DNA from 3 places in the Photobacterium sp. GB-36 genome. Region 3 is predicted to be linked to each of the others. Evidence: riboswitches for the same ligand, from Rfam matches in the RefSeq annotation. Region 3 holds a riboswitch; each other region holds the start of a gene.
What was found. Region 3 has a riboswitch for thiamine pyrophosphate ahead of thiD (bifunctional hydroxymethylpyrimidine kinase/phosphomethylpyrimidine kinase). Riboswitches for the same ligand answer to the same signal wherever they lie in the genome.
Positions count from the first base shown of each region.

Region 1: it holds a riboswitch for thiamine pyrophosphate, as region 3 does, so the genes downstream of both, thiB (thiamine ABC transporter substrate binding subunit) here and thiD (bifunctional hydroxymethylpyrimidine kinase/phosphomethylpyrimidine kinase) in region 3, are expected to answer to the same signal.
Region 2: it holds a riboswitch for thiamine pyrophosphate, as region 3 does, so the genes downstream of both, thiC (phosphomethylpyrimidine synthase ThiC) here and thiD (bifunctional hydroxymethylpyrimidine kinase/phosphomethylpyrimidine kinase) in region 3, are expected to answer to the same signal.

Region 1 covers NZ_PYNY01000012.1:81,133-83,405, forward strand. Annotated here, with positions in the region: gene C9J46_RS12500 (DUF547 domain-containing protein) at 80-862, shown strand; TPP riboswitch at 890-1,003, shown strand; gene thiB (thiamine ABC transporter substrate binding subunit) at 1,117-2,106, shown strand; gene thiP (thiamine/thiamine pyrophosphate ABC transporter permease ThiP) at 2,119-2,273, shown strand, end outside.
Region 2 covers NZ_PYNY01000017.1:92,631-94,903, forward strand. Annotated here, with positions in the region: gene thiC (phosphomethylpyrimidine synthase ThiC) at 1-947, opposite strand, end outside; TPP riboswitch at 1,066-1,163, opposite strand; gene C9J46_RS14980 (universal stress protein) at 1,288-1,710, opposite strand; gene crcB (fluoride efflux transporter CrcB) at 1,916-2,273, shown strand, end outside.
Region 3 covers NZ_PYNY01000001.1:119,541-121,813, reverse strand. Annotated here, with positions in the region: gene C9J46_RS00545 (M66 family metalloprotease) at 1-330, shown strand, start outside; gene thiD (bifunctional hydroxymethylpyrimidine kinase/phosphomethylpyrimidine kinase) at 415-1,257, opposite strand; TPP riboswitch at 1,357-1,457, opposite strand; gene C9J46_RS00535 (sigma-54-dependent Fis family transcriptional regulator) at 1,720-2,273, shown strand, end outside.

The DNA.
Region 1 (2,273 bases), on a different contig from region 3:
ATCAAAAAGATAATGAAATTAGCCAATACTTATTACGGTCTTAATCAATATTGTTACTTATTATATTAATAGGAAAAATATGCGTATTGTTATTGCCACTTGGCTGCTGTTATTCACTCTGCCGATCTTTGCTGCGCCAAAATCCGAACTCTGGTCATATTGGCAACCTCATGATCCTAAAAACACAAACAAGATCAGTCATCAAGATTGGCAGCAACTACTCGATAAATATCTTGTCATTCAACCGGATCAAACCTTATTTCGTTATAACCAAGTATCAAGTGCAGATAAACAAAAGCTAGCAACTTATATTAAGCGACTCAGTGCCCAAAATCCTCACCGTTATAATCGTAATGTTCAATTTGCCTATTGGGTTAATTTATATAACGCCCTAACCGTTCAATTAATTATTGATAATTACCCTGTAAAATCAATCACTAAACTTGGAGGTTTATTTAGCTTTGGGCCATGGGATCAAACCATTATTACCATTAATAATAAAAAGCTAACTTTAAACGATATTGAACATCGGATCTTACGCCCTATCTGGCAAGATCCTAGGATCCACTACGCAGTCAACTGTGCCAGCCTCGGTTGCCCTGATTTACTGCCTAAAGCGTTTAATAGCGATCGATTAGACTCCCAGTTAGATCAAGCTGCAACACGTTTTATTAATAGTGAAAAAGCAATAAAAATAACAAAAAATGGCATCACACTGTCATCTATCTATGATTGGTATCAAGCTGATTTTGGATCGTTAATTGAGTTACAACAACACCTTAATCATTATCGTATTACGCCTAACCTACAATTCACTCAGATCCATTACATCTATAATTGGCAACTTAATCAGAAGCTATAACTTCGATACAGTTGCAGGTACAATAGTCTGTTCTCATTGGGGAGCCATTTGGCTGAGATTGTTAGGCATACGTGCTTTATAGCAGGACCCATTGAACCTGAACCAGGTAATGCTGGCGTAGGAATTGAGATGCTCGAACATGCTTTCGAGCTCGCTGACCATTGCATGATGCAACAGCACTCAAACCTGTGCCGCTCTCTCTTTCAATTTTTGTCCCAAGGATGCAGGACATCTCGGAGCGCATAGTGAAAAAAATAAACACTCTTCTTCCCCTAATCTCTCTGTCATTAGTTGCAAGCTCAGCTTTCGCCTCAGACAATACTCTTAATGTTTATACCTACAGCTCCTTTGCTTCCGACTGGGGTCCTGGTCCTGTAGTAAAGAAAGCGTTTGAAAAACAATGTAATGGTTGTACGGTCAATTTTGTTTCTTTAGAAGATGGCGTATCGATTTTAAATCGCGTTCGTCTTGAAGGGAAAAACAGTAAAGCAGATGTGTTATTAGGGCTAGATAACAACCTAATGACAGAAGCGAAAAATACCGGCCTATTAGCAAAAAGTGATGTTGATACCAGTAAGCTCACGCTTCCTAAAGGTTGGAGTGATGATACTTTCATCCCTTATGATTACGGCTATTTTGCCTTTGTGTATGACAGCGATAAACTGAAAAACCCACCAGCGAGTTTAGATGCTCTGATCAAAGATCAAAATATCAGCGTTATCTATCAAGATCCTCGTACTTCAACCCCAGGCCAAGGTCTTATGTTATGGATCAAATCGGTCTACGGTGATAAAGCCCCTGAAATGTGGCAGCAACTAGCGAAACACACAGTGACCGTCACTAAGGGCTGGTCTGAAGCCTATAACATGTTCTTAAAAGGCGAATCAGATATGGTGCTTTCTTACACCACATCACCGGCCTATCACATCATTGCTGAAGACAAACACCAGTACAAAGCGGCTAACTTCAAAGAAGGCCATTACATGCAAGTTGAAGTGGCAGCAAAAATGAAAAATAGCCCACATCCAAAGCTTGCCGATCAATTTATGCAATTTATTGTAAGTGATGCTTTTCAGTCACAAATCGCTACTCACAACTGGATGTATCCAGTAACAAAGCAAAGCCTACCGAAAGGTTTTGATGAACTCACCGTACCAAGCAAAGCACTTGAATTTAGTGCCGACGAAGTGGCAACGCATCGCAAAGCCTGGATCCGAGAGTGGCAGCAAGCCCTCACTCAGTAATGGTTTAAGACTTTGAACAAACGCATTACCTTATTGCCCGGCATTATCAGTGCCGGGCTGATCACTTTTGTTGTTGTTGCCGCGCTCACCGCCTTAATCAGCCAAGCTAACGACTGGCAACTATCAACACTATGGCATGATCCTTATCTGCGACATGTAACTGGATT
Region 2 (2,273 bases), on a different contig from region 3:
AGTAATGTGTCACGAAACACTTCCCAGTTAAGGTTCTCAGCCACACCATTCACTTTTTCAAGCGCTTGGTACATAGGTACAGTACCAATCGGGACTGGGCTATTACGAATGATCCACTCACGCGTTTCGTGAATATTTCGACCAGTTGATAAATCCATTACCGTATCGCCACCCCAACGGGTCGACCAGACAAGTTTTTCAACTTCTTCTTCAATCGATGAACTCACCGCTGAGTTACCAATATTGGCATTCACTTTAACAAGGAAATTACGGCCAATGATCATTGGCTCAGTTTCAGGATGGTTAATGTTGGCAGGAATAATTGCTCGGCCTTCAGCCACTTCTTTACGCACAAACTCAGGCGTAATTTCTTTTGGTAAATTAGCACCAAAGCTCACACCTGGATGTTGTTGGTTTAATACTTCATCACGGTATTTCGCACGACCCATATTTTCACGGATCGCGATATATTCCATCTCAGGCGTAATAATACCTTGGCGCGCATAATGTAATTGCGTCACACAACGCCCAGCTTTTGCACAACGAATACGCGCACGTTCCGCAAAACGTAAATCATCAAGCGTCTTATCATCTAAACGTTCATTGGCATACTCAGAGCTTAACCCTTCTAGTAATTCAGTATCGTCACGCTCTGCGATCCATTGCTCACGCACTAACGGCAAGCCATTATAGATATCGATGTTTTTTTCAGGATCAGTGTAAAAACCAGAAGTGTCGTAAACTCGAATAGGCTCGTTAGGCTCAAAGATAGGATTATCTTTACCGCCACCAACCAAGCTATCAGCTAAAGTGATTTCACGCATAGGAACAAGCACATCAGGACGGCTACCTTGAACATACACTTTCTGTGAGTTCGGGTATGGTTGTGCTGTTAATGATTCAATAAATTGTTTCGCTTCCAGTCTCGCTTGCTTGCGATTCGACATAGCAGTTTCCTTGATTTTTCAATGTAGGGGAAAATGCTTGGCGGATGGGCGTAAACAAGAGGTGTGTACCTAAGTACAGCTATGCAGATGCATACAGTGATCCCTTAAGATATGTAGCAGAAAACATTCTCTCGTTCCCTTCGCAGGTATTAGCCTGATCAGGTTCAACGGATCCCGCAATGCGGTCTCAGCCATATGGCACTCCGACAAGTAGCAATGAGTATAAAGAAGCCGTTATAGTGCAACAACCTTTATACTGAGAAAAATAATAAAAAGTGACAAACAACAAAAAGCCGTGCATCAACACGGCTTATTATTACATTGCATATTTTAATCGTTGTTACTGTGAAATTAATACATCACAACCTAGGTGATTAGCCAAAGAATCACTTAAATCACCAAACAAGTGAAAAGTCGATTTATGGTAACCTGTGATCACTAGGCTAGCATTCAGTTCTTTTGCTAAAGCCTCTATATGCTTTGAAACATCGCCATCTGCAGTATGTATCGCTTTAACTTTATGAGAAGAAGCTGTAATTAAATCAGATAACTCTTTCATGCGTTTTTTTGCAATCGCATCATGCTCTTCTTGTAGCTCAACTTCCACATCAATAAAACTTACGTTTCCGATCCCTGGCTCAACATAAGCAACATGTAAATCAGCGTGATTTTGCTCAGCGATAACGCCAGCTTTCACCATCAATTTATGCGCATTTTTATCTTCAGGATTAACCGCTAATAACACTGTTTGGTAAAGCGACATACCTAGCCTCCTTGAGCTAAGGCTCATAGTAAATTCATTATTTATGATTATGATGCTATAAATATAGCTATACAACTAAGTATTACGCTGACTATTTAATATTAACTTAAATCAATGATTGCATTTTTGGAGAGTTCTCACTCTTCTCGCTAGCGATTATCATGAGCGCTTTCTATCATTACCTAAAAATATAAACGAGATCCCAATGAGCCAATATTTATTACTAGGATTCATCGCGCTTGGTGGTGCATTCGGCGCCTGCTCAAGATACCTCATTTCTGAGCTATGCGTAATGCTATTTGGCCGTGGCTTCCCATACGGTACTTTAACCGTAAACGTGCTGGGCTCCTTGATCATGGGGCTATTGATGTCAGCACTTAATCAAGGAATGATTGAAGCTGCACCATGGCGACCTATTATCGGCTTAGGCTTCCTAGGCGCACTAACAACATTCTCCACGTTCTCAATGGACAATGTTGTCTTGATGCAACAAGGTGAATTTTTCAAAGCAGGTTTAAACATTTTACTTAACGTTATTGTCAGCATTGCTGCTTGTTATGTTG
Region 3 (2,273 bases):
GCAGGAGATGAAGTCAGCCACAACGGTGTGGTATGGCTAGCAGGTTGGTGGACAAAAGGTGAAGAGCCGGGAACAACGGGTGAGTGGGGTGTTTGGAAACAAATTGCAACCGAAGGGTGTACCTCAGTCAAACCAGAAGTGACGCCACCTGCGCCGGGAGAATATCCAACGTATCAAGCGGGCACAGTTTACCAACAAGGGGATATTGTTCGTGCTAGCGATGAGCAGTTATACCAATGTAAACCGTGGCCTAATTCAGGTTGGTGCTCAAGTGCTTCTTATGCCCCAGCAAGCAGTGCTTATTGGCAAGATGCTTGGACAAAACTGTAATCACATAATATTTACTATATAAATCAAAGCGGTGAGTTAAATCACCGCTTTTTTATATCATGTTGCGTGATGTTTCATGTCTTGTTAGCTATTTTGATCCTGTGTAAAAAAATGATTAACAGGACCATGACCACTACCGATATTGAGCTGATCAGCGGCTGAAATGGCAGAGGTAATATATTCTTTGCCACGTTGTGTTGCTTGTTCGATTGAATAACCTTGAGCAAGGTAAGAAGCAATAGCTGAAGAGAGGGTACAGCCAGTACCATGGGTATTGTGGGTATCAATACGTTTTGTTTTTAGCTCGATAATATCGTCACTTAATATTAATAAATCATTACTTTCTGAATCACTTTCTAGGTGCCCACCTTTAAGCAGTATGGCTTTTGTTTGTATGTCACGCAGTTTGCTGACTAATCCCAACATATCTGTATGATTGTGTGGGATCTCGCTGTTTGTCAGCGCAGCGGCTTCAGGTAAATTAGGCGTGATGAGATCAGCTAATGGAAGTAGTTTTTGTTTTAATGTACTAATGGCTGACTGTTGTAATAATAAGTCACCACTGGTGGCAACCATAACGGGATCAATCACAAGATAGCGTGGCTTGTACTCTTTTATTTTGTTCGCAACTAGCGTGATGATGTCACTATCGGCAAGCATGCCTATTTTAACTGCCTGAATGTTGAGATCGGTAAAAACAGCATCTAACTGTTGTTCTATCATCACAAGAGGAATAGGAAGAATACCACTAACACCTTGGGTGTTTTGCGCCGTAATTGCAGTGATCACCGAACAAGCATAGCCACCAGTTGCTGAAATAGCTTTGATATCGGCTTGAATACCCGCGCCACCACTACTGTCAGAGCCAGCAATAGTTAAAACGATAGGCGTTGTAACATGGGATGTATTATTGGTGTGTGATGACATAACAGATTCCTAATTACGCGTTAGGAACCGGTGCCAAGTCTGAAAGGATCAATTGATGTGAAGTGATGAGATCCAGTGATAACTTGGCTAAACAATACGGATATTGTTTATTTAGTTCCCTCCGCCAGTGTTAACTGGTTCAGGTTCAACGGGTCCCACTTAAATTGTGATCTCAGCGTAATGCCCCCCGACTAACTCTCAAATCCTAATAGATAAACGTTTTGTTGTCACGTACTTATAAAATAAGGGATTACTCAGCATTCATGTTAGACAAAACCAAAGATGTAATGGTCAAGGTGAAATAAATATTGCCCGACAAAGAACCCGAGCAATAAAACAATATTAGATTTATTGACATATTATGTATTATGCAACTGCTCGGTTAAGACACTGTAGATTACCTCACACCTTTACCGCATCAGATTGATTAAAATAAACAAAACTAAAATCACGGACGTTAAAATGGCAACTCTGCTTAGCTGGCTTGGTAGAACAGATTTAGATCAAATGAAGCTAGATAAACCAGCTTCCATTGCAACCCTCGCTCTTAGAGGGCCGATGCTTGATAGCGTCGTTATTCTTGCGAGTACATGGGATGACGAATGGTTTGACTACAAGGACTGGTTAAAAAGAAAGTTAGCATGTGCTGGGCGTTCTAAAACATCAGTAGAGATAAAACGTGTCAGATTAACTTCACCGATTGATTATTTATCAATAACGAAAGTCATGCAAAAGCAATTGAGTGACGTTTCCTCAGATGCGACTCAGGTGTATATCAATCTGACATCAGGTACCCCAGCCATGACTGTTGTATCAGTGCTGCTGGGCAAGGGTAATGCTAAATGTCAGTTCGTTCAAACATCGCCAAAAGGGGAAATCAATAATGTCGATATCCCGGTAGATTTTGCCTCTGAGTATGCGAAATCGTCATCTACTGCAATTTCACAACTGGTATCCAAACACCCCAAAAATGAGGGTGCTTTTAGCTCAATAACCGCCAACTCCGCCGTAATGCA